DNA from 2 places in the Alteromonas lipotrueae genome. Region 2 is predicted to be linked to the other one. Evidence: predicted binding sites of a transcription regulator. Region 2 holds the regulator's gene; the other holds the start of a gene.
The links. The regulator LexA, encoded in region 2, represses DNA repair genes until DNA is damaged. The targets are predictions, from matches to a motif close to TACTGTATNNNNATACAGTA.
Positions count from the first base shown of each region.

Region 1: the regulator LexA is predicted to act here: its motif matches at 8,110-8,129, upstream of KYS23_RS12635 (YebG family protein).

Region 1 is NZ_JAESDJ010000008.1:83,430-96,027, forward strand. It holds gene KYS23_RS12600 (MOSC domain-containing protein) at 1-598, shown strand, start outside; gene KYS23_RS12605 (efflux RND transporter periplasmic adaptor subunit) at 595-1,671, opposite strand; gene KYS23_RS12610 (efflux RND transporter permease subunit) at 1,686-4,826, opposite strand; gene rplI (50S ribosomal protein L9) at 5,219-5,671, opposite strand; gene rpsR (30S ribosomal protein S18) at 5,698-5,925, opposite strand; gene rpsF (30S ribosomal protein S6) at 5,937-6,335, opposite strand; gene KYS23_RS12630 (GAF domain-containing sensor histidine kinase) at 6,675-7,847, opposite strand; gene KYS23_RS12635 (YebG family protein) at 8,175-8,462, shown strand; gene KYS23_RS20925 (methyl-accepting chemotaxis protein) at 8,551-10,131, opposite strand; gene KYS23_RS12645 (sensor histidine kinase) at 10,282-11,787, opposite strand; gene KYS23_RS12650 (methyl-accepting chemotaxis protein) at 11,847-12,598, opposite strand, start outside.
Region 2 is NZ_JAESDJ010000009.1:68,707-81,304, reverse strand. It holds gene KYS23_RS13490 (cytochrome c oxidase assembly protein) at 1-541, opposite strand, end outside; gene ctaD (cytochrome c oxidase subunit I) at 575-2,188, opposite strand; gene coxB (cytochrome c oxidase subunit II) at 2,198-3,373, opposite strand; gene lexA (transcriptional repressor LexA) at 3,957-4,583, opposite strand; gene KYS23_RS13470 (TonB-dependent receptor) at 4,741-6,855, opposite strand; gene KYS23_RS13465 (GNAT family N-acetyltransferase) at 7,138-7,620, shown strand; gene plsB (glycerol-3-phosphate 1-O-acyltransferase PlsB) at 7,766-10,213, shown strand; gene ilvA (threonine ammonia-lyase, biosynthetic) at 10,410-11,951, opposite strand; gene ilvD (dihydroxy-acid dehydratase) at 11,948-12,598, opposite strand, start outside.

The DNA of each region.
Region 1 (12,598 bases), on a different contig from region 2:
CCAACCACTTGGCCCTCGTGGTGCCCCGAGTAGTATTGTAAAAAGCGCGGTTTCACAGCTAACCGTTCATCTTGATTGTACCGATGAAGATCAACAATCAAACAAGAAACTTCATGGTGGGCCTGAAAAGGTTTTGCATCAATTTAGCCCCCTTCATTACTTCACGCTGCGCAAACATTTCCCAGAGGGTGTGTTTGAACCCGGTAGTATTGGGGAAAATATCAGTGTGGATGGTATGGACGATGCCACGGTTTATATCGGCGACGTATGGAAGTTTGGTGAGGTTGTGCTGCAAGTGAGTGCACCGCGAGCACCATGCAGTAAAATATCCCAGCGTTTCAATATTCAAAACCTAGACAAATTTGTAGGCGAGCGAGGGATAACAGGTTGGTATTACCGCGTGCTTGAAACCGGTGCAATTAACGTCGGTGACTCAGTAACCTTGGTTAACAGAGAGGACGACACCGTTAATGTGCAAACACTCATGCGCTGTGCGCACACAAAAACCGATGTCGAATTAGCGACCAACTTGGCTAACTTAACCATTATTGATGATGAATGGCGGGATAAATGCGCACGCATAAGCCGAAAAGGCTAGTTGCGCGCTGTCAGGCTATCCCCCTCCCACTCGTGACGCACTTTTTGTCCTTGTTTTAAACGCTCGGCCCCGCGAATGACAACTAATTGAGTGGGGTCTACTTCACCAAATACTTCAATTCTACTCCCCATACCTATACCGGTTTCTACTTTAACTTGCTGAGCCTCATTGTCTTGATTGAGCTGGTAAATGTAAGTACCGGATTTTCTTAAAACGAGTGCATCTCTAGGAATAGTCACGCCACCATGCTCCTCACTACTCGGCACCGCCACCCTTACCGCACTTCCAATTGGAAAGTCTCCAGGTTTAAGCGCGATACGCATTTCCATCATGCGAGAATTTTCATTGCCCACAGGGACAATAGCCCGCACCGACTCCATTACCCCGTGGGTTTTACTTAGCACATTAACCTGCATGCCACTCTCGATAAAGGGTAATACGGAGAGCGGCGCCTTCACCTGCACCTCGATATTATTGGGATTTACCACCCGAATCAGTGTTTGACCAATACTCGTGTATTCCCCTGGGGTTTGTATGCGGTCAACCACCAAGGCGTTAAATGGCGCTTTTACACTACTTTGTCGAATGTGATATTCAGTTAAATTTTTTGCCAGTGTGGCTTGCTCTAGCTCCTGACGTGCATTTTCTAAATCAGCCACTACGGTTTCCAATTCTCCTCGCGACGTGTTTTTACTGGCTTCCAAATTTTCGTAACGTGCCAAGCGCTTTTCGAACAAGGTAACCTGAGCGCGCCACCTTGCAATATTAGATTGATTTTGACTGAGCGTGATTTGCAATCGGGTATCATCAATTTTTGCTAAAGCCTCACCCGCTGCGACACTATCTCCTACATTCGCCATCCACGTGATTCGGCCATCAACCTCAGAGGCGACATCTGAATCAGTTCGACTCATTACGGTACCAGGCACCCAAGTTAATGCGGTTATCGCCTCTTCTCTAGCTTCATCAACTTGAACCAACATCGCAGGAGGCACTTGCTCCGCTTCTTGTGCAATAAGGTTCAGCGACAAGCAACACACGCTAATGCCTACGAGGGCTATTTTAATGTTCATAGTGGTTGCATCCTTTAATTTAAGTCTGAAAATTTGCTTAGTTTTACGATTTTTGTTGGCATACCGCTCGGCGTACCATCAATCGGGACTTTTACTTTGTCTTTGAAGCCAAAGTCGGCTCTTGTCAGTCTAAGTAGAGTGGGCAGCAACACTAAGGTGAACACCGTGCTAATTGACATCCCTCCGACTATCACCGCTGCCAACCCGCGATAGATAACACTGCCAGCGCCAGGGAGTAATAAAAGAGGGAGCATGCCGAAAATAGACGTCAGTGTGCTCATAAAAATAGGTCGAAGCCGCAATTGGATTGCCTGCTCCACGGCATCGTCACGATTGAGCCCATTAGCTTGCCCCACTCGGGTTTGGTGCACCAATAAAATGGCATTATTTACCACTAGCCCAAGCAGAATAATGAAACCAATCATGGTAAGTAAATCCATCGGTTGAAAGGTAAAACTATTCATGATTTTAATGGCCGCCACGCCGCCCACGGTGGCCAGTGGAATAGACAGTACCACTAACACGCTGTCTTTAAGCGATTTGAATAGCCCTGCCATTAAAAGAAGAAGCAATAACATAGCAAACAAGAAATTATCTGCCATTGAGGCAATTGCCCCTTTCAAGCTATCGGCACTGCCGCCATAATGAATTGCCCCATCGGTTGGCATCATCGCCATAATAGCCGGTTCAACATCGGCTTTAATCACCGTCATGGCATCTTCTAAACTCATACCGTCAGGCGGATTAAAATTGAGCGTAAGTGTGCGTTTACCATCAATACGCTGAATGCGACTAGGCCCTACCGTTCGTTTCATCTCGACAAGCTCACCTAATTGCACCACTTCCCCCATGGGGGTCATTATTGGCGTAGCACTTAAATCTTCAGGGGTTGACCATGGTTCTGAGCGGAAAATGATATTCATCCGCTTTGTGCCATTAAAATACTCACCCACATACATTCCATCGCCCATTGCGCGCACTAAACCCGCCATACGCCCGCGATTTAACCCTACCTCAACTAATCGACTGTCGTTGGGATAAAATTGCAGTTCAGGCTCAGACTGTTCCAACGGTGGATTCGCCCGCGCATTGGCGGTGGGGAAAATACTTCTTAGTTTATCAATGCCCGCTTGCGCCGCTACGCTCAGCATGGCTTGATCTGTACCCTGTAAATGAATATCAATCGAGCGACCGTTACCAAAGCCACCGAATAAATTACCTTGTTGCGCGAACGCTTGAGTATCAGGTAAATCTTTTAGTACCTCATCTCGCACAATGGCCTCTAACGCTTTTACTTGAGACTGATCTTTAGCCCTTACCCCTAAAGTGCCGCCGTTGGGCCAAGTGATGATGTAGTAGTTTTTAAGCGCCGGAGATTTTTCACCCTCCATGTAGGGCTTTAATCGCTCGACAATGACCGGCATCACCTCTTCAGCGACAAAATTTTCACTCGCACCTGCGGGTAACATTAAGAAGGCATCTACCGCATCTCGCTTAACGGGGGGCAAATAGTCCATTGATGGCATTAACAAGTAGCTGCCTGTGATGGGAATGCCCATCAGAGCCACTATCATAATAATTCGACGCATACCTGTTGATGATAAGGTCATAATTTTAGTGGTGATGGATTTCCACAGTGGCAATAATTTGTCTTCGGGTACATCTTCTATAAGCCAACGGCTAGCCACAACGGGTAAAACCGTTACGGCAACCACTAACGACATACATACGGCAATAGCGATGGTTAAGGCTAAGTCTGCAAACAACTGTCCTTCAACATCATTTAAGAACATCACCGGAATAAAAATAGCAACCGTTGTGGCTGTCGAAGCCATTAAGGCCCCGAATACTTCCTTTGTGGCTAAATAAGCACTTTCCTGGCGACACATGGCCTTTTTATTTAAGCGAACAATATTCTCTAGCACCACAATGGCGGCATCTAAGACCATTCCTACCGCAAACGCTAACCCAGCAAGAGAAATGATATTCAGTGAACGCCCCGTGATTTGAAGTACAACAAACGTGCTGAGTAAAGAGATAGGAATAGCAAGCGCGACAATGAGCGTGGCTTTTAATTGGCGCATAAACAACCACAAGATGCCGATAGCGAGCATAACCCCGATGAACAGGTTACTGGTAACCAATTGCACCGCTCGCTTAATAAATATAGAAGCATCAAAGGACTGAACCATTACCAATTGTTCAGCTTCTAGGTAAGTTTTGTTTATCTCGGTAACTTTTTTCTTTACCGCATCCAGCGTAGCGAGAACATTAGCGTCGTTTCGTCTATCAACGCGAATAGAAATAGCGGGGTTGCCGTTTTGTACACTATAATTAGCTCCATCTGCGCGGGTAATAGTAATTTCAGCAATATCACTTAGTGTAATTGGGCTGCCATCACGCCATTCTAAAATCATTTCGCCCATTTTTTGCGGTTCGTAACGCCCCTCAAAACGCAGGGTATACCGGCGGCGTCCAACATCCACAAACCCACCAGAAACATCGTTAGCTTGCCCCAATGCGGTAGTGATAGCGGTTAAATCGATACCGAGTTGCGCCGCCTTGAAAGGGTCGAACACAATTTGGAATTCTTCTTCGCCACCTACCCCACTTTCCATACGGGCACGGGCTACGCCGGGTATAGATTCTAGCTGAGGTTTTATCACGTCCGAGAAGTAGGTAACGTAGGTATTTATTTCGTTAGGGTTGCCGGGCAGTCGCTGCATAAAAAAGTAGGTTAGCGCAGGCGCATCCCCCCCGCTGCCTGCCAACATAATATTGGGTGACAACGCATCCCTAGGTAATGGCGGCACTCTGTTCATGCGGCTTATCACTTCAATAAGGGTTTTTTGCATGTCTGTACCCAAACTAAATTGGAGGTTAATCCACGCATTTCCCTGATTCGACCACGCGTTCATCGAGACCAGCCCAGGTATTCCCTGAAGCACCTCTTCTTGTGGTTCTATTATTTCCGATTCAATTTCTTGAGGAGACGCTGCCCGCCAGGAAGTTTGGATATTGATATTGGGTCTTTCAATGTCTGGAAAAAGCTGAACTGGCAAATTGAATAAGCTATATAGCCCAAGAAAGACTAATATTGCGATGCCAATTCCTACCCCAGACGCATTTTTTATTGCTGCACGTGTAATGTCCATAATGAAGCACTATGCTTTTTGTAGTTTGGATTACTATAGGTCGCAACTGTGACAGGAAAAGTTTAAAGCTATATTAAGAACAATTTATGGGTTAACCGACATTTTCGTTTAATGCTGTAAAAAACAGCAATCTATCGACGACCAACGGTCGTAATTTATCATTAATTTAACGAAATAATTAATAACTTGTTACATATTGACGACCGATGTTGATGAGCATCATATTTGTGTATGAGATCATAAGAAGAGTACGTGGGAAAATCTAGAAAACGCGAAAGTATAGTGAGTCTTTTATGAGGAAGTATGTAATGCGAATAACCTTGAGGTGGTTGAGATGCATGCAGATATAAAAAAACCGCTCATAAGAGCGGTTTTTTCGTATACGTCAGCGCTTATGCTTCAGCAATGATGATCACTTTAATAGAAGTGGTTACATCAGAATGAAGTTGTAAGTCGATGTCATATTCGCCAGTGTCGCGAAGTGTGCCAGTAGGAAGTTTAACTTCCGCTTTAGCTACTTCAACACCAGCTGCTGTGATTGCATCAGCAATGTCACGTGTACCGATAGAACCGAAAAGTTTACCTTCGTCGCCAGCTGGCGCCGCAAGAGTTACTTCTGCAAGTTCATTTAGTTTTTCAGCACGTGTATTAGCAGCATCAAGCTGCTCAGCGATTTTCGCTTCAAGTTCAGCACGACGTGCTTCAAACTTTTCAACGTTCGCTTTAGTTGCAGGAACTGCTTTACCCTGTGGAAACAGGAAATTACGAGCGTAACCAGCTTTAACAGCTACTTGGTCGCCCAGACCGCCAAGATTGGCGACTTTATCTAGTAGGATGATGTTCATCTTAACTACCCCTTAATTACGCCAAATTACTTGTGTGAATCAGTGTACGGAAGCAACGCAAGAAAACGTGCGCGCTTAATCGCAGAAGACAGCTGACGCTGATATTTTGCGCTTGTACCAGTGATACGGCTAGGGACAATCTTACCGCTCTCTGTGATATAATTCTTAAGAGTAGCGATATCTTTATAATCGATTTCAGTCACACCATCTGCAGTGAAACGGCAGAATTTACGACGTCTGAAAAAACGAGCCATGGGTGATCTCCTTAAGCGTTATCTTCAGTGGATTCAGGTCTTCTTTCTGCGCGCTCTGTACGAGGTGCAGAATCGTCACGACGCTCACGACGCTCTTCTTTAGTCATAGGAGAAGGCTCGGTTACAGCGTTTTTAGTGCGCATTACCATGTTACGTAAGATAACGTCGTTGTAGCGGAAAGCATTTTCCAGCTCGTCAACAGCTTCAGCAGTCGCTTCAGCATTGATCAATACATAGTGGGCTTTGTGCAGCTTTTCAATTGGGTATGCCAATTGACGACGGCCCCAATCTTCTAAACGATGAATCTGACCATCGTTTTGCTTAAGAATAGTGGTATAACGTTCGATCATACCAGGTACTTGTTCACTCTGATCAGGGTGAACCATAAATACGATTTCGTAATGACGCATTATTGCTCCTTACGGTTGTAGCCTCGACAGTACAGCCAGACTGTATAGAGACAAGGAACCTAGTTAGGGTGGCTGTAAGGGCGCGGATTATACGCACATACCTGCTTTTGTACAAGCATTAATCACCGGCAAATTTTATGTTTGCGCATGTTTTGATGATATAGGGCTAAATACGCTTAATAATGAGGTTGGTAGCGGGACTCGTCGACCTTTTGAAGCGGCTATCAAAAGCCATGGTTGATTCAGGTAGAGAGCAAAACTATAACTGCAATAAAACCGAGCTAATTGTTTAAAAGTTTAGGTGTTTAAAAGGCTAAGCCCGATGCTTAACCTTGTAGTTTACAATGCTGCCTTAAAAGAAAACACGGTTTCATTCTCATCGGAATGCACCATCAAGCTGCCTTTATGTGCTTCAGCAATTTGCGAGGCGATAAACAAACCTAAACCCAAGCCACCGTTTTTTTTGTTGTTTTCATTTCGCCAAAATGGATGAAATAGCTTATCGATAACATCAGCGCTTATTGGGGCCCCCCCATTAGACACGCTAACTGTAAGTGTTTCTTGTTCTACATTGGCTATCACTTTAATAGGCTGCGCTCTATCGCCGTGTACGATCGCGTTAATCAGCAAGTTAGACAGTAACTGGCTGATACGCTCCGGGTCACATGAAAAGGTGCCGTCTATATTGATATTCGCACGTATGTCTCGGTCTGAATGCAAGCTCGATAGTTCAGTTACCGTATGAGCTAAAACGCTTTCTAAATCGCTCACTGGCTTAACGTTTAATTGAATCCCCTTGCCCATTTGCCCGTGCGTAAAATCCATCACGTCACTAATGAGTCGCGTCATGCGTTTAGCGCTGTTATCCATTCGAGATAGCACTTTTTGGGAAGTGGCATCGCTGGCATGGTCAACAAGGAAGTCTACACCCATTTTAAGCGCCGATAATGGTGTTCTCAAATCGTGGCCTAAAATAGCAATATATTGCTCACGCAATTTAGCGGCAGCTTGCTCGCTGATAAGATTAGTTTCAGCCGCGATTAGGCGCTCATCCACTTCCATCTGCCTTGAAATCAGCTCGGCGAAAGACTTTATTTGATTTTCAATTTTATCGGTTTTTAATACCGCAGGAAGTGGGTCTAAACCACAAAGCGTACCGAAAAAGTCACCATTTTTGTTGTAAATGGGGTAAGAAAAGTAACTTTCGAAGCCATACATGATGGGTATTTCGCTTTCTCGATAAACGGTATCTTCTTTAGTGTGCTCAATCACTACTGGTTTCGTAGATTTTCTTACCTGATTGCAAAAGGTGGTTTTGATATCGAGTTCATCGCCAGGTATTAAATTAAAATTCACCTCGTCGAGAACAGCACACATTGTCCAATTATCTTCAGTCACTCTGGCCACGCAAATAAAGCGAAGACCTGTGGCGTCTGATAACATTTTCATAATATGTGGAACAGCTTCTATCGATTGAATAGTGCGAATATCTCGCTCAATTGAAGAATTCATTACATCCTCTTCGTATCTAAGTCATCTTTATCACGCCGATTTTCGGCACTCGATTTCACGCTCTAATAAGAAACAGTGACGCACCTCTTGATAAATTTACTGTTATTCGATGTTACATTGCTAGATAAAGACTAATTGAAGACTGCAATTAAAAAGAAAAACGTAAATTTTTGACCTTGGGCGTAGCGATGTTAAAGCGGTTTTTTCGCCCATGTAGTCACTATACTTAAGTTGAAAAAAAATAATATCAAAAAACCTTAAATACTGTTTATTTATCCAGTTAAATATTGTACAGTTTTATGGTCTATTCATTTAAGGGGACCTAACATGGCCATTACCACGCAGTATGTTGTCACGCACAAAGGGGTAGAAAAATTGGTAACTACCGATAAAAAAGAAGCAGATCAGTACGATAAAATGCTCGACGCTGCCGACAACCTTGCTGAATACATTCAAGCAAAGGGCTTAGGCATTGAAGATAGCCTTGTTGAAGAACTCACTATCATGTTGTCTAAGAATAAAGACAAGGTGAGCAAAATTTTTAAAGGTGCGACAGCCCAGAGTGTACTAGAAGATGAGAGTGCCGACGTGGTAAAGCTTAAAGCCAACGGATAGGCGTTGCAGAAAAGCTCGGCGTGCTTTTACGTGGAGCTAACGTAAATATAAAATGGTTAAAAGCACGCTCAAAAACAATCAGCACAGATTATCCTGTGCGTTTATCCGTGTTAAAACGAGCAATTAACCCGTTAACTTGATTTACGGTGTCACGAAGATCTCGACCAACTTTGAGCGAGGCTTCTGATGACTTCTGCGTTTCTTCCGCACTATCAGCTACATCTACGAGCTGCTGATTAATATGCTCGGCCACGGTACTTTGTTCTTCTACAGCAGAGGACATTTCAACGGTTGCAGAGGCAATACCGCTTACTGCATTATTGATTTCTTGTAGTGCGCCTCGGGTTTCTTCAACAATTGCACTGCCGTGCTCAGCAGACACCAATCCTTCCGAAGACACCTTTACGGCCCGTTCCGTTCTATCAACAAGCTCTTGAATAATGTTGTGAATTTTATCAGTGGACACGCGAGTTTTAGAAGCCAGCGTACGCACCTCATCGGCAACAACAGCAAAGCCGCGCCCTTGCTCACCAGCACGAGCAGCTTCTATAGCAGCATTTAGTGCTAGCAGGTTAGTTTGATCAGCGATGCTAGAAATGATGCTAGCGGCTTCGCCAATATCACTGGTGGACTGAGCAAGCTCGGTAACGGTATCGGAAATTGACTCCACCGCGCCTTTTAATGACAGTATGGCCTGCATCGCTTCTTCAGCTTTGTCGTTACCCATTTGTACGTTAGTCGCGGCAGTTCTAGCGCTAACCGCATTGCTCTCTACCCGTTCAGCCACTTCTTGAATAGCCTGGCTCATTTGAGTTACTGCTGTGGCAATTTGCTGGGTGGCAAGATTCTGCTGAATAATCGTTTTACTGGTTAACTCAGCTTGGCTGTGAGTTGAAACCGCAATACCTTCTAACCCGTCAGATGCATCTTTAATACGGGTTAATGCCGTGCGAGTACGCGCTAGTTCGCAACCTAACGCCAACTTAGCCTGAGCGATATAATCCACATCGGCATAATATGTTTGTGCCACAAGTGCATTACTGTAACTGGCAGGGCTTAACGAAAGAAATTCCCGCCAGTAGCTCCGGCTTTTTGCCGATTGCCAAAACATCATAGTCAGTAATGCAATGAAAGTAACACCTAGGGGTACAAAACCAGCGGTAAAGCCAATCGCTACCAACAATAGTAAAGTTACCACTATCATGGGTGACATGGGTGAAAGTGTTTGACCAAGCTTTGCAGCAAAGGGAATTGGCGATTTTCCGGCAGATAGTCTGCCATATATGCTCGACGCGCGTATTATCTCTTTATCGGCGGCATGAATTCTAACTGACTCATAACCCACCGCGTTCCCCCCCTCGTATACGGGAGTGACGAATGCTGACACCCAATAGTGGTCGCCATTTTCTCTTCTATTTTTGACCAACCCAGCCCAGCTTTGTCCCGACTCTAGGGTTCGCCACATTTCTTTAAACACACCAGAGGGCATATCCGGATGACGAATAATGTTGTGGTTTTTTCCTATCAAGTCTTCTCGTTTATACCCGCTTGCCTCCACAAATTCGTCATTGCAATGTTGTATAACACCACGTTTGTCAGTAGAAGAGATAAGGCGGTAATGAGAAGGGAATTTGTATTCGCGTTGGGTGACAGACTGGCTTTTCTTCACTAATAAGATCCATTGCTATAGCGGTGTTAAAAGTAAATAGGAGAACCCTATTTCTTGGTAATTGCCTAAAAGCGTAGAACATTATTGGGAAGATTAATACTAAAGTAGCAAAAGAATAAGATAATAATTATATTGATATAATCTAAAAAGTTACGCGAGCGGTAGGCGCACCTTAATTGTGGTTCCCTTATCGATTTCACTAGTTACTTCAAACTGGCCGCCGTGTTCTTCAATAATAGTGAGTGAAATAGACATGCCAAGACCAGTACCATCGCCAGGCGGTTTAGTGGTGAAAAATGGCGTAAACATTTTGCCAATGACTTCCTCTGACATACCTTTGCCCTCATCTTGCAAAGTAATGACCGCATCCCCTTCTACTGATTCAACATCAAACTTAATGCATTTGCCTTCATCCGTGGCGTAAATGGCGTTAGTGAGCAGATTGACAAGTACTTGCTGTATTTGCCCCGCATTGCCAATGACTTCTACAGCGGTCTCAGGGGGCGTGAATATGACTTTATTTTTGTACTTATGCAGATTGTTAGTAATTCGCAAGGCTGAGTTTATCGCTTCGGCAACATTGATGGCGACACGCTTTCCACCGCTGGGATAGGAAAAGCCTCTTAGCGCTTTAACGATATCGATAATTCTTTCGATACCCTCTGAAGACTCTTCAAACATTTCAGAGATAGCCTCGGCACTCTCTTTTAATGAGTAAGTGTTTTCAAGCGCCAAATAACGGGCTTCTATTTCTCCACCTGCGTCTTTACAAAGTACCTTTATTTCCGATAAAGCACTTTGATAATCCTTAAAAATATCGCCAGCCACTGACGTGTTACTGCGTACGTAACCTATAGGATTGTTAATCTCATGAGCTATACCTGCCGCCAACTGACCCAGCATGGCCATTTTATCTGCAGTTATTAGCTTTTCTTGCAAATAGCGTTGGTCTTTTTCCATCGATGAGAGGGCGGCTTTATGATGCTTGATTTCGTGTTTGGAACTTCTGTAGCCTATTCCAAACTGTAAGTAGTGCTTATTTGCATCAAGCACATACAACATCTCTTCATCTAATTCGCTGTTTTTGGTCAGCAATGCAAGCCAAGCCTGCTCGCCGTTGCCCAAATTCTGCATGAAGTGTAATACGTAAGCTTCTTCATGAGTGTCTGGCCTTTCAACGATATTTACACACCATTGGCTATAATTATCTGTTACAGAGAGTGGCAGCTCATTTAAAATAACCTTGGCAAAATCATTGCCATCAACCCAACCGTTCTCTATTTGCCAAACCTTGTTGTCACCTCCCTGAATCACCTTTCCCGCTTTCGTAATGAAGGCCAGACCACAATAGGCATCACTGAATTCAACTGCTGATTCAATGGCTGAAAAGATAAAACTAGCACCGCTATCGGAAGATTTAAGGTGGGAAGCGGAGCGATTTAGAAAAATTAATTCCCGCTCTCTTTTTTTCGATTCATGTAATGCTTTACGCAGGGCTTGGGTTGCCGAATAGGCATCGCTTGAGTAGCTTTCTAAAAACCACTCAGCGTTTTCCCTCGCTACTTTTTGGCGCTTAAGTTGTCGCTCAAGTGTTTTCACTTGAGCTTTTAAGTCAGCAACTTCCTTAGGGCTAGGGGGTATTGAAGCATCGCTCAATATAAAAGCCTTTTAGTCTATACCGCTTTAAACACATTCAAGGTATATGAGTTAACTGGTTAGCTGGCTATCTTATCTAGTAACAACATTACTTTCTCGCTAGAGCGTTCCATTTCAACTACTTTTGATTCTAGTGTTGAAGTATCACCTTCTGCTTTTGCGTTGATAGCAGCCACACCCGCACGATGTACTGCCGCATGAGGTGTTTCTAATTCTCTAAATGACGACGACTTACCAATAGCAGCACCTTGATTTTCGCTGTACCATTTTCCTAAACGGCAACTGGCGTGATCAGCAAAATCACTTGGTTTTTTATCGCTGAAACCAAATAAAACCGCATATACATCAGACTTCCACACTACGTGATCGAGCTTAACCGTCTGTATAAAGGTACTTAAGGAGCCCTCGTTGATAGTCGTTTTCATACTATCGCAATGAGAAACCATGGTTTCATAGCTGCTATTAAGGGTGCTAATTCCCTCTTCTAGCTCTTCGTTATTACCTCTTAATTCGTTGACACCCGAAACCGCTTTTGCCGTAGATTGAATAATATCGTTTACCAGTTCAGACACTTCTGTGGCTGATTTGTTTGTTTCAGTTGCCAGTGCGCGCACCTCATCGGCAACTACACTGAAACCGCGACCAGCATCACCTGCTCGCGCCGCTTCAATAGCGGCATTCAATGCCAGTAGGTTGGTTTGATCCGATATACTGGTAATGGTAGAAACAAACTTATTAATGTTATCGGCTGTGCTTGATAAGCCAGAAATGCGCTCGCTCATACTCACCATTTGAGTATTCAAACCGCTCA
Region 2 (12,598 bases):
TTTTCATGTCACTCGCTCGTGCGGTCACATCAAAAAGGGTGTATTGCACAGTAAAATAACTAATATCTTCGGGAAGCTGTGGGTCGACATAAAACTGCATGGGCATATAAGCCTCGGCCCCAGCATTTAAAGGTTGTTGATTAAAACAAAAGCATTCCGTTTTATTCAAATATAGCGCTGCCATACCCGGCGACACCGATGGAATAGCTTGCGCCATCATATTGCTCGACGCTGGATTTCTTACGTAAAACGACACCGTATTAAGCTCCCCAGGGTGCACTTTCATACGACTAGTTTGCGCGCGAAATTCCCACGGCATACCAGTGTTAGTGCGGGTAATAAACTCCACTGTTATCTCACGGCTTTCGTCTATTTCGATGGACTCATACACCGCTGCGGTATTCTCAGTTTTACCGTTAATACCAGTAACGTCACAAAATACGTCGTAAAGTGGCACCAGGGCGAACCCAAAACCAAACATGCCAAACACAATAACGACGAGTTTTATCACCATTTTGTTGTTTGCATTTGCTTGTGTCATGGGTAGCTCCTTTTCTTACTTGCCCTATTTTCTCTATTTAACAACGGGCGGCGTTTCAAAGGTGTGATAGGGCGCAGGAGAAGGAATTTCCCATTCTAGTCCCTCGGCACCTTCCCACACTTGGGCAGATACTGGCTCACCCTGCTTCTTACAGGCCTTAATTAACAATGCTAAGAAGATTAGTTGCGACAGCCCAAAGGCAAAGCCGCCAAGGCTTATCCACTTATTAAAGTCGGCAAACTGTAAGGCGTAGTCAGGAATACGACGTGGCATACCAGCCAGCCCCACAAAGTGCATCGGGAAGAACAACACATTTACCGACACTAGTGAGCACCAGAAATGCCATTTTGCTAGCGCCGTGTCGTACATTTTCCCTGTCCACTTGGGTAACCAATAATACACCGCAGCCATAATCGAGAAGATGGCACCGGTGACCAGAACGTAATGGAAATGTGCGACCACGAAATAGGTATCGTGGTATTGGAAGTCCACCGGCACGATGGCCAGCATTAATCCTGACAGGCCGCCAATGGTAAACAATACGATAAACGCAATGGCAAACATCATGGGCATTTCAAAGGTTAGAGAGCCCCGCCACATAGTCGCCACCCAGTTAAAGACCTTCACGCCTGTAGGCACCGATATAAGCATAGTGGCAAACATGAAGAACATTTCCATATACACCGGCATGCCGGTGGTAAACATATGGTGAGCCCATACCACAAAGGACAACAGCGCAATAGAGCCGGTGGCATACACCATTGATGCGTAGCCAAACAGCTTCTTACGGGAAAACGTAGGGACAATTTGAGAGATAATACCGAAGGCCGGCAATATCATGATGTACACCTCAGGGTGCCCAAAGAACCAAAAGATATGCTGGAACATAACGGGGTCACCACCACCTGCTGCATCAAAGAAGCTGGTGCCAAAGAACTTATCCGTCAGTACCATGGTGACCGCCCCCGCTAACACAGGCATAACAGCAATAAGCAAGAAAGCAGTAATAAGCCAAGTCCACACGAATAAAGGCATTTTCATCCACGTCATACCGGGGGCACGCATGTTGAATATGGTCACAATGACGTTAATAGCCCCCATAATGGATGAGATACCCATGATATGTACCGAGAACACAAACAATGCGGTTGAGTCACCACTGTAGGTGGTAGAAAGCGGTGCATAGAAGGTCCAACCAAATGCCGGGCCGCCGCCCTCTAAAAATAGCGAGCTAAGCAAAATAAGAAAGGCGCCAGGTAATATCCAAAAACTCCAGTTATTCATTCGCGGCAGCGCCATGTCTGGTGCACCTATCATCATAGGAATTAGCCAGTTTGCAAGCCCCGTAAAGGCTGGCATTACCGCACCAAATACCATGATAAGGCCGTGCACAGTCGTCATTTGATTAAAGAAGTTTGGCTCAACAATTTGTAATCCAGGCTGAAATAGCTCAGCACGGATCACCATTGCCATGGCGCCACCAATCAAAAACATGATAAAGGCGAACCATAAATACAACGTGCCTATATCTTTGTGGTTAGTGGTAAACAACCATCGGGTTATTCCTTTTGGAATATGGCTATGATGGTCATGATCTTCGTGATGCGCCGAGGTATCCGGCGCAATGACATCAGTTGCTTTACTCATTACGCACTCCTAGTTCCCATTAACGACGGCGTTAACATCTTTAGCCTGCACCATATCACCCGTGTTATTGCCCCACGCATTTCGTTCGTAGGTCACCACAGCCGCAATGTCTTTCAGGCTTAACATTTTTCCGAACGCCTGCATGGCCGTACCGGTTTTACCGTTCAACACAATATCAATATGTGCAGTTTGGTCTTCAAGTACCATCTCACTGCCTTTAAGCGCAGGGAAAACTCCGGGTAACCCTTCGCCGTTAGGCATATGGCAAGCCGCACAAGTGGCGTTGTAAACCCGCTTACCTTCATCCATAAGTTCGTCCATCGACATATTCATCGACAGTAGACGTTGCTCTTCTTCTTTCGCTTGGCGAGCTGCTTCTTCTTGTTCATTCATCCAAGCATCAAATTCGGCAGGCTCTTTAGCAATGACCACAACCGGCATAAAGCCATGATCTTTTCCGCAAAGCTCGGCACACTGTCCACGATAAATACCTGGCTCGTTCACCTTTGCCCACGACTCATTAATAAACCCAGGATTAGCATCTTTTTTCACTGCAAAGTCCGGTACCCACCACGAGTGAATAACGTCATCAGAGGTGATAAGAAAGCGCACTTTTTGCCCTGTGGGGATCACCAACGGACGGTCGACTTCCAACAGATAGTTCGCGCCTTTTTCGAATTTGTTTTCAATTTGCTCTCGTTGCGTCGCCATTAACGAATAAAACTCAACGTCTCTGTCCATATACCGGTAATGCCACTTCCACTGAGATCCAGTAACGACAACGGTAAGATCAGGTTCACTGGTATCTTCCATCGCAATAAGGGTTTTAGCAGCAGGAATAGCCATAAGAATAAGAATGATGAATGGCACTACTGTCCATGCAATTTCCACTTTTACATTTTCATGGAAGTGAGCGGGCTTAGCGCCTCTGGATTTACGGTGCAAGTACATTGAGGCAAACATAACCCCAAAAACCGCAACAGCGATTGCGATACAGATAAAGAACATCAACATATGGAGGTCGTATACTTGACCACTTATGTCTGTTGCGCCTCGGCGCAAATTTATGGAAGAGCCTTCGCCCGTTGCTGCATCAGCAAACAGTAGTGGCGAGGTAAGCAAAAGTGGAAGCCCGTAAAGCCACTTTGTCGCTTGTGTCGCCGCTTGTGTCGTTACTCGTTTCACTCAACACCTCCGTTATAACAGAAGCATTAACGCATTAGATGCGCTGCGCTTCTGGCAACTGATACTCGAAATCCAACTTTTAACTTAACTGCCTAGCTTTAGTTGTAAAACAAAGTTACAGCTATTGTTATTATTTTGTTAAATACAGTATAAGAATTGCTCAATAAAACGCACAAGTCTAGTCTTTTCTAAGAAAAAACAATTGCAGCGTTTAATTTTTAATCAACGCGGTATGACAGAGAAGTGAATGACGTCACAGCGCATGGACGTTACACGGGTATTTAGCGAGCCCGTTTGAAACGCTCATTTTGAACGAGATGGGCGAATAGAAGTTGGCAATAAGTTTCTTATAATCAAAAGGTAGTTACGCACTTATGATTGTTTTTCAAACAAAACAGATGACTAAAATAGCGCTAGTTAGCACTAAAAAAGGTGACATAAATAGGAGAAAATATGCGGGAGCGGTATCTGGTGGCTTTTGAGGGATTTCTTAGACTTAAATACGATTATTGTGTAAGCAAGGTATGGTAAACATACAAAAAAGCGGCCTATAAGCCGCTTTCTTTACTAAATAGCTAAAAGGTTACATCCAATCAGCATTTCGAATAACACCAACGGCAATCCCTTCAATGGAAAAAGGCTCTGACGCTAAGTCGACTTTAATCGGTGAAAACTCGTCATTTTCGGCATGAAGCAATACTTCGCGGCCACGCTTTTCAAGGCGTTTAACAGTAACGTCCTCATCGACACGTGCTACTACCACCTGCCCATTATGGACATCCGTCGTGCGGTGCACGGCTAACAAGTCACCATCAAGTATACCAATGTCTTTCATACTCATACCGCTTACACGAAGTAAGAAGTCGGCGTGAGGCTGAAACAGGGCAGGGTCGACCTTATAATGAGACTCTATATGCTCTTGCGCTAGAATAGGCTCGCCCGCAGCCACTCGGCCAATAAGAGGAAGGCCTTCTTCTTCAGGGGCTTCATCTTCAAGAGGAATATTAAGTTTAATACCACGAGAAGTGCCTGGAAGGATTTCGATGACGCCTTTACGGGCCAACGCTTTTAAATGTTCTTCAGCGGCATTCGCAGAACGAAAACCTAAATGACGGGCAATTTCTGCACGGGTAGGCGGCATGCCAGTTTCGAGCATCGTTGTTTTTATAAGCTCGAGAACTTCTGTTTGTCTTGCTGTGAGTGGGCGCATAAAAGACCTGTCTGTCTATACAGTTCCTGTAAGTATATACACCTAAAAGGAAATGACAAGCACTAAGCGTTGCAAAGCATGTTTTTTACTCAGGCCAAATCACAACAAAAAAGCGACCATTAAAGGCCGCTTTATCTATCACTACTATTCAGCGTGACTAAAATTTATATTGCAAACTCACGCGAGCATTAAGCGGCTCGCCGGTGGCAATATTGTTGTCGTTATGTGCTGATGGGAAATAGTCTTCGTCGAATACGTTTTCCACATTTAGCTGAATTTTAATGTCTTCGCTGTAATCGTAATACACTGCAGCGTCTACGCGAACAAAATCAGGTAGTTCGACGGTATTGTTTAAAGACGCGTACTGCTCAGATTGATAAATCACGCCTAATGCAACACGCCATTTATCGTTTACTTCATATTGGTTCCATAACGTCAGCATGTGTTCTGGTAGCTGTGCTAAATCACGGTTCGCCAATGCGCCATCTACAATGCGGCCCATTTCTTCGCCATCAAGGTTGCTATACCCAGCATTTATTACCCAACGCTCTGAAAGCTTGCCCACCACCTGCACTTCAAAACCTTTGGTTTCGGTGCCGGTTAAAATAGACGCTTCTGGATTGTTAGGATCTTGCGCTGTGCCATTTTCACGTTCAACTTCAAATGCCGCTGCTGTTACGCTAAGTGAGTCAGAGAAATTCCACTTTACGCCAATTTCTTTATTTTCAAATTCTTCAGCTTCCAGCGCTTGGCTTGTAAGCGACAGAGAAAGGAATTGGTCACCTGAACGAGGTAAAAACGATTTGCTGTAACTGGCATAAATCGAAACAGATTCCGCTGGCTTGTAAATTAGGCCAACACGGGGTGACACTTGTGAATCAGAACTAGATAGGAAACCGCTGTTACCATCGTCAGCACCGTTAGCCACTTCAATAGTGTCTACCACATCGATATCAAAATTATCGTAGCGAAGACCGGCCACCACAATCCAATGCTCGTTAAGCTTAATTTCATCTTGCACGAAAGCTGAGGTAAAGGTGACGTCTGATGCACGATTTCTTACCGGATCTGTCAGCGTCATTGACGGAATAACCAGGGGGTCGCTAAACACGAAGGATACTTGGTCGTCTTGACTGTCTGCAAAAAACGCATCACGACGAGCATTTTCTGTATCTTGGCTGCCGTACTCCATTCCTGTTAGTAAGGTATGGTTAATATCACCTGTTGCAAACTGCCCAATAAGGTTTAATTGAACCAGCGCATTTTCACGAGTGGTGGTATCACGATACCCATCTAACGTAACCGTGCCTGCATCAGCGTCAAAGTTAACGGGGTACAAGTTTTGGTAAGCTTTATCATAATCAGCAAACTGAACGGTACCGTTCAAGTTCCAATTTTGCGATAGTGCATGATCAACACGAACACGGGCAATATGCGCTTCAAGGGTAGTATTGTTGAAGTCTGGAGCACCAAAGTAGGTGTCGTCAAAGCCTTCAAGCGGTGCACCATCTAATGAGGGTATACCTCTATCGACTAAACGATCATCATTTACGTATTCGTAAGATGCAACCACCGTGGTGTCGTCGTTAGCCATCCATGTATAAGTTGGGTTAATGGCGTAACGTTCACCATCTTTAAAATCACGATGATTATCAATACTGTCAAACACACCGTTAAAACGAAAAGCATTATTAGCATCTATGGCTTTATTGGTATCAACACTAATAGAACCAGCGCCAAAGGTATCAATACCTGCTGACAGTGTGGTGAAATCTTCTGCGCTACTGGCCACTTTAGTCACACGGTTAACTACGCCACCGCCTCCACCACGGCCGAATAGTAAGGCGTTCGCGCCTCGTAATATTTCTACACGCTCTAGGTTATACAATGGGCGAAAGTACTGAACGTCGTCACGAAGACCATCAACAAAAAAGTCGGCGGTGGTGTTCTGACCACGAATAGTCACCTGATCGCGATGGTCTTCACCTAGGCCAATGCTCACACCTGGGGTGTATTGCATAACATCGGCAATACTAAACAATGCTTGCTCTGAAATTTGTTCTGCGCTTACAACAGATACTGACTGGGGCACGTTAACCAATAATGTAGGGGTTTTAACCGCTGTGGCGACTTGTTGACCAAAGAATGCGCCGCGTACGGTAATACGTTCAACGCTTTCATCTGACTCAGCCATATCGTCTTGTGCGAATGCAGATGTGCCATAAAGAGCTAAAAGAACAGCAGTAGAAATAGTTGCTTTACCAAGTTTCAAGCAAGTCTCCTCAAGTGATAATTCAAACAGTATTGAAAATGATAGATATTCTTATTTAGAGCGGATTCTAGTCAGATTTATTGGCAATTAAAAGGTGTATTAATAAAAATTAAACTTTTGTTATAAATGAATGCGTCAGCTTGACGAGACAGTCTATTGAAACAATCCTCACGAATGGAATCAGTACCCTTAATGGTATTTACGTCAAGATGACAAGTTTGCCATTAAAGCATAAAGTAAACCTTCTTCTAACTATGCTTAACCAGAGTATTGAATTCCATCATGTTGCATTACCTCGACTATACCCCCGAGTTAGCCCCCCATTTCGACCGCATAAATAGAGAGTGGATAACCAAAATGTTTCATTTAGAGAGCATTGATGAGGCTGTTATTGGCTACCCACAGCGCAATATTATCGATAAGGGTGGATACATTTGGTTTGCTGAACACCCGGACTTTGGCATTGTAGGTACATGCGCATTAATGAAAAAAGGAGAAGGGGTATTCGAACTTACTAAGATGGGTGTGGTCAGTGAAGCAAGAGGATTAAAAGTAGGGGAAGGCTTGTTACAACATGTGTTGAATAACGCCCCTACCATTGCTTTTAATACATTATTTCTTTTGACGAATAAGAAGTGCGAGGCCGCCATTCATCTTTATGAGAAAAATGGCTTTGTTCATTGTGAAGAAATCATGCAAAAGTTCGGCTGTGCCTATGAACGCTGCGACGTAGCGATGCATTACAAAGGTGCAGTTACCAACTGATGTATGAGTAAAAACACGCTCAATCGATTTGCTATGGCAACAATTTATACTAATGACTCTTTCAAACAGCCCCATGGCCTCTGCAAGACATTGCACGAGATGTGGTACACTTCCCCCGTTTTAATTTCATAGGATTACAGAATTCATGTCGTGGATGCGAAAAGCCCTTTTGTCGCTATTTCATTATCCTGTTAAGTTGCTGGTTAAAGCCCACAGCATTCCCGTAAACGTAGAAACTGAGCTTGGCATTGATAAATCGAAGCCCATCGTTTACTTGCTTCCAGCAAACTCGGTAACCGATCAATTAGCGCTTAGAATGTCAACAGAAGCACTAGGCCTACCGAGCCCAACAGATACGCTTACGTTAGCGGGCAGAGAATACCCTTCTACGTTATTTTTGCGTAAAACCCAGCCGATCTTTCGTTCACAAGCAGACGATACGGGAATTGAAGATGTATTTACTGACTTATTTCATCTGCATAGAGATCATCACCAGTTAGATCTCCAAGTGGTTCCGGTGTTTGTCACCTGGGGCCGAGCGCCTGGCAGAGGCACACCAGGATTAGCCGACCTTATTGCCGACAATGCAGCGCCAAGTTGGCTAAGAAAACTCTTTATCGTGATATTTTTAGGCCGCGACAATTTTATCAATTACTCAAAAGCCGTATCAGCTCGCGCCATGTCAAATCAACATGGCAGTGATAAAAGCATTGCACACAAGCTAGTACGTGTAGCAAGCACTCACTTTCAGCGTAAACGCCAAAGTATGACCGGCCCTACATTGTTAGAGCGCCAAGAGTTGAACAACAGTGTACTAGGCTCTGATGCCGTGCGCCGTGCTATGGCTGAAGAATCACGCAGTAAAAAAATCACTCATGAAGCGTCTAAAGATAGAGCGCAATCTTACGTTACCGAAATAGCCGCCGATTACCGCGAAGGACTTATACGTTTTGGCGACCGACTGCTTACTCGCATTTGGAACAAAATTTACAATGGTATTAGTGTTGGACACTCTGAACGTATTCGAGAATTAGCCGCAAACGGCCATGAGATTGTTTACGTGCCTTGTCACCGCAGCCACATGGATTACCTTTTGCTGACCTACGTGATTTATCATGAAGGCATGGTAACCCCTCACATTGCTGCTGGTATTAACCTAAACTTCTGGCCGGTTGGGAAAATTTTCCGCCGTGGTGGTGCCTTTTTCTTACGCCGTAGCTTCGCCGGTAATAAGTTGTACACCGCTGTATTCCGTGAATACTTAGAGTTACTTTTCAATAAGGGCTATTCAGTTAAGTATTACCCTGAAGGTGGCAGAAGTCGCACTGGCCGTCTTATTCCGCCCAAAACAGGCATGCTAGCCATGACCATTCAGGCCATGCTGAAAGGCGTAAACAGGCCAGTTAGCTTGGTGCCAGTCTATATTGGCTACGAAAACGTGATGGAAGTGAAAAGCTACCTGAACGAGCTTAAAGGTACTAAGAAGCAAAAAGAATCGAACTGGCAAGTATTCTCGGCTATTCGCAAGCTTAAAAACTACGGTCATGGTTATGTAAACTTTGGTGAGCCTATTCAGCTGAATCAATTTTTGGAAACCCATGTGCCAAACTGGCGTGACTGCCGCGATGCCGAGCCAGAGAAAAAGCCTGCATGGCTAACGCCAGCGGTAAACGAGTTGGCCAACAATGTAATGACCCGGATTAATCGCGCAGCAGCGGTTAATGGCATGGCGCTAACGTCGCTGTGTTTGCTGTCATCGAAAACACAAACCATGAGTGAGTCTGAGCTTAAACAAGCGATGGGCGACTTTATCAGTTTGTTCAAAAATGTGCCTTTCAGTGCCGATGCCACTATACCCGATGCTAGCGGGAAGGAATTGTTTGACGATACCTTGAAGCTTGGTAAGTTTGTGATTGAGGAAGATGACTACGGTCGATTAATCAGCCCAAAACCTAAGTCGGCAGTTTATCTCACCTATTATCGCAACAATATTTTGCACTTATTTGCGTTGCCTGGCTTAATTATGGCCTGTGTATTTGCGCACAAAGGCACAAGTAAAGCGACAGTATTCCAGTTAATTGCTGCGTTATACCCGCTGCTACAGCGCGAGTTATTTTTGCACTTGTCTCAAGACGAAGCCCTTGCTCACACCGATGCGCTTATTGATGAATTGGTCGACCAAGGCCTTCTGCGTATAAAGGGCGGTGACTTACTTCCACCTGATGCTCAGCAAAAGCAGTTTCATTCAGCATGGCTATTGAGCCGCTGTATGCAAGAAACCTTGCAGCGTTATGCGGTAGTACTGACTATTTTAGACAAGGAAAAAGTTATTAGTCGTGGTGCGCTCGAACGTACCAGTCGCCAAGTGGCCGAACGCTTGTCTACCCTTTATGGGCTAAGCTCACCTGAGTTTTACGATAAGAACGTACTGTCTAGCTTTATTAGTGCGTTAAAAGATAACCATTGGTTAGACTCTACAGAAGATGGAAGCCTGAAATACTCTGAAGAGTGTGAAGCGCTTCGCGAAGACGTGATGGCGTTAGTTTGGCCAGAAATGACCCAGCATCTTGAGAATGTGGTATTGCATAACTAGTTTACTTCGTCGATTGGGATGCAGCTAGCTGCTACTCGATAATAGGCTGCACACTGAAGAGACTGTTATCGATAACGTGAAAAAGCCGAAACGTTAAATCGTTTCGGCTTTTTTATTGATTTGGAATACGCTTTACCTCGCCCCAAGGTAAACCATGCTTAACGTGAAGCGAAGTAAAGCGAAAACGGTTTGCTCTTTACTTAGATGATTGTGACAAGAAGAACTTATAAGCAGGGTCTTGTGTGACTTCATCTACTTTGTAGCCAAGTTCAATAACATGTTCATTGAAGGCCTCTCGGCTTTCAGGGGCAATATCGAACCCAACCAACACTAACCCTTCTGCTGCACCGTGGTTACGATAATGGAACAAGGTAATGTTCCACGATTCACCTAAGGTGTTTAAGAAGGTTAGCAGTGCGCCAGGGCGCTCTGGAAATTCAAAGCTGAACACTTGCTCGTTTAGAATGGCCGGTGGTCTTCCACCCACCATATGACGAACGTGTAGTTTGGCTAATTCGTTATTGGATAAGTTAAAGCACTGGTAGCCTTTATCTTCTAAGTCGCTTTGCAGGCTTAAGAACTCTTGCTGGCCGCCTTTTAATTTAACCCCAACAAAAATATGGGCTTCGTCATCATTCGCGTAACGATAGTTAAATTCGGTAATTGCCTTTGCGCCAACACATTCACAAAACTGCTTAAATGCCCCTTTGCGCTCGGGTATTTTCACCGCGAATACAGCTTCTTTTTGCTCGCCAAGTTCACAGCGCTCAGACACATAACGCAAGGTATGGAAGTTAATATTAGCGCCGCATAAAATGCCGCCTAGCTTTTTACCGGTAAGGTCGTGTTGCTTCGCATACTTTCGAATAGCCGCCACAGATATCGCACCAGCTGGCTCTGCAATAACCCGCGTATCATCAAAAATATCTTTAATGGCACCGCATATTTCATCGTTACTTACCGTCATGGTTTCATCAATTAAGCGATTACACAGCCTAAAGGTTTCTTGGCCCATCACTTTAACGGCAACGCCATCGGCAAAAATACCTACGTTTTCAAGCGCAGCAGGTGCACCTTCTTTTTGCGCTAGGGCAAAACAGGCAGACTCTTCCGATTCAACTGCAACAATTTTAATCTCAGGCTTTAATTGCTTTAAGTAAACCGCAATACCTGCCGCTAAACCGCCACCACCTAGCGCAACAAACAAAATATCTAGGTTAGGGTTTTGCTCTAGCAATTCGCGAGCAACCGTTCCTTGCCCCGCAATAACATCAGGGTCATCGAACGGCGGCACAAAGGTGTAACCATGTTCTGCACAAAGCGCTTTCGCGTGACCACTGGCTTGGTCGAAACTAGTGCCATGAAGTACAACGTTTACATGGTCGCCGCCAAAACGACGCACCGCATCCACTTTGATGTCTGGGGTAGTTTCAGGCATCACAATGGTTGCCTGAATGCCCTTGCGCCTAGCGCTGTACGCCAAACCTTGTGCATGATTACCCGCTGAAGCACCGATAACACCTGCATTAAGTTGTGCTTCGCTTAACGAGCAAATACGGTTGTAAGCGCCACGCAACTTAAATGACTTTACCGGTTGCTGATCTTCACGCTTTAAAAATATTTCATTGCCTAACTCGGCAGACAACAACGACATGTAAGAAAGCTCACTGCTTACGGCTACGTCGTAAACAGGGGCTAATAGAATTTTCTTTAAATAGTCGTGATCGCTAACGGTCATAGATTTTCCAGTTTCGATACATCACGTACTGCGCCTTTATCCGCACTGGTGGCCAATGCAGCAAAGGTTTTCAATGATGTTGATACTTCACGAACGCGATCTTTCGGGCGCCAAGGCTTATCGCTGGCTTCCATTTTCGCGCGGCGCTCTGCGAGTTCTTCATCGCTAATAGCGATGTTGATACTGCGATTTGGAATATCAATTTCAATCTTATCGCCGTGCTCAACTAAACCAATACCACCGCCACTGGCAGCTTCTGGCGAGCAGTGACCAATCGATAGGCCACTTGTACCACCCGAGAAACGGCCATCAGTAACGAGCGCACACGATTTACCTAAGCCTTTCGACTTCAAGTATGAAGTGGGGTATAGCATTTCTTGCATACCCGGTCCGCCGCGTGGGCCTTCGTAACGAATAAAGACCACATCGCCAGCTTTCACATCGTCAGCCAGAATACCGGCAACGGCATCATCTTGGCTTTCGTAAATGCGTGCAGTACCAGTGAACTTCAAGATAGAATCATCAACACCAGCGGTTTTAACAATACAGCCATCTTCCGCCACATTACCGTATAACACGGCTAGGCCACCTTCTTGGCTAAAGGCATTTTCAACTGAGCGAATACAGCCGTTTTCACGGTCGCTATC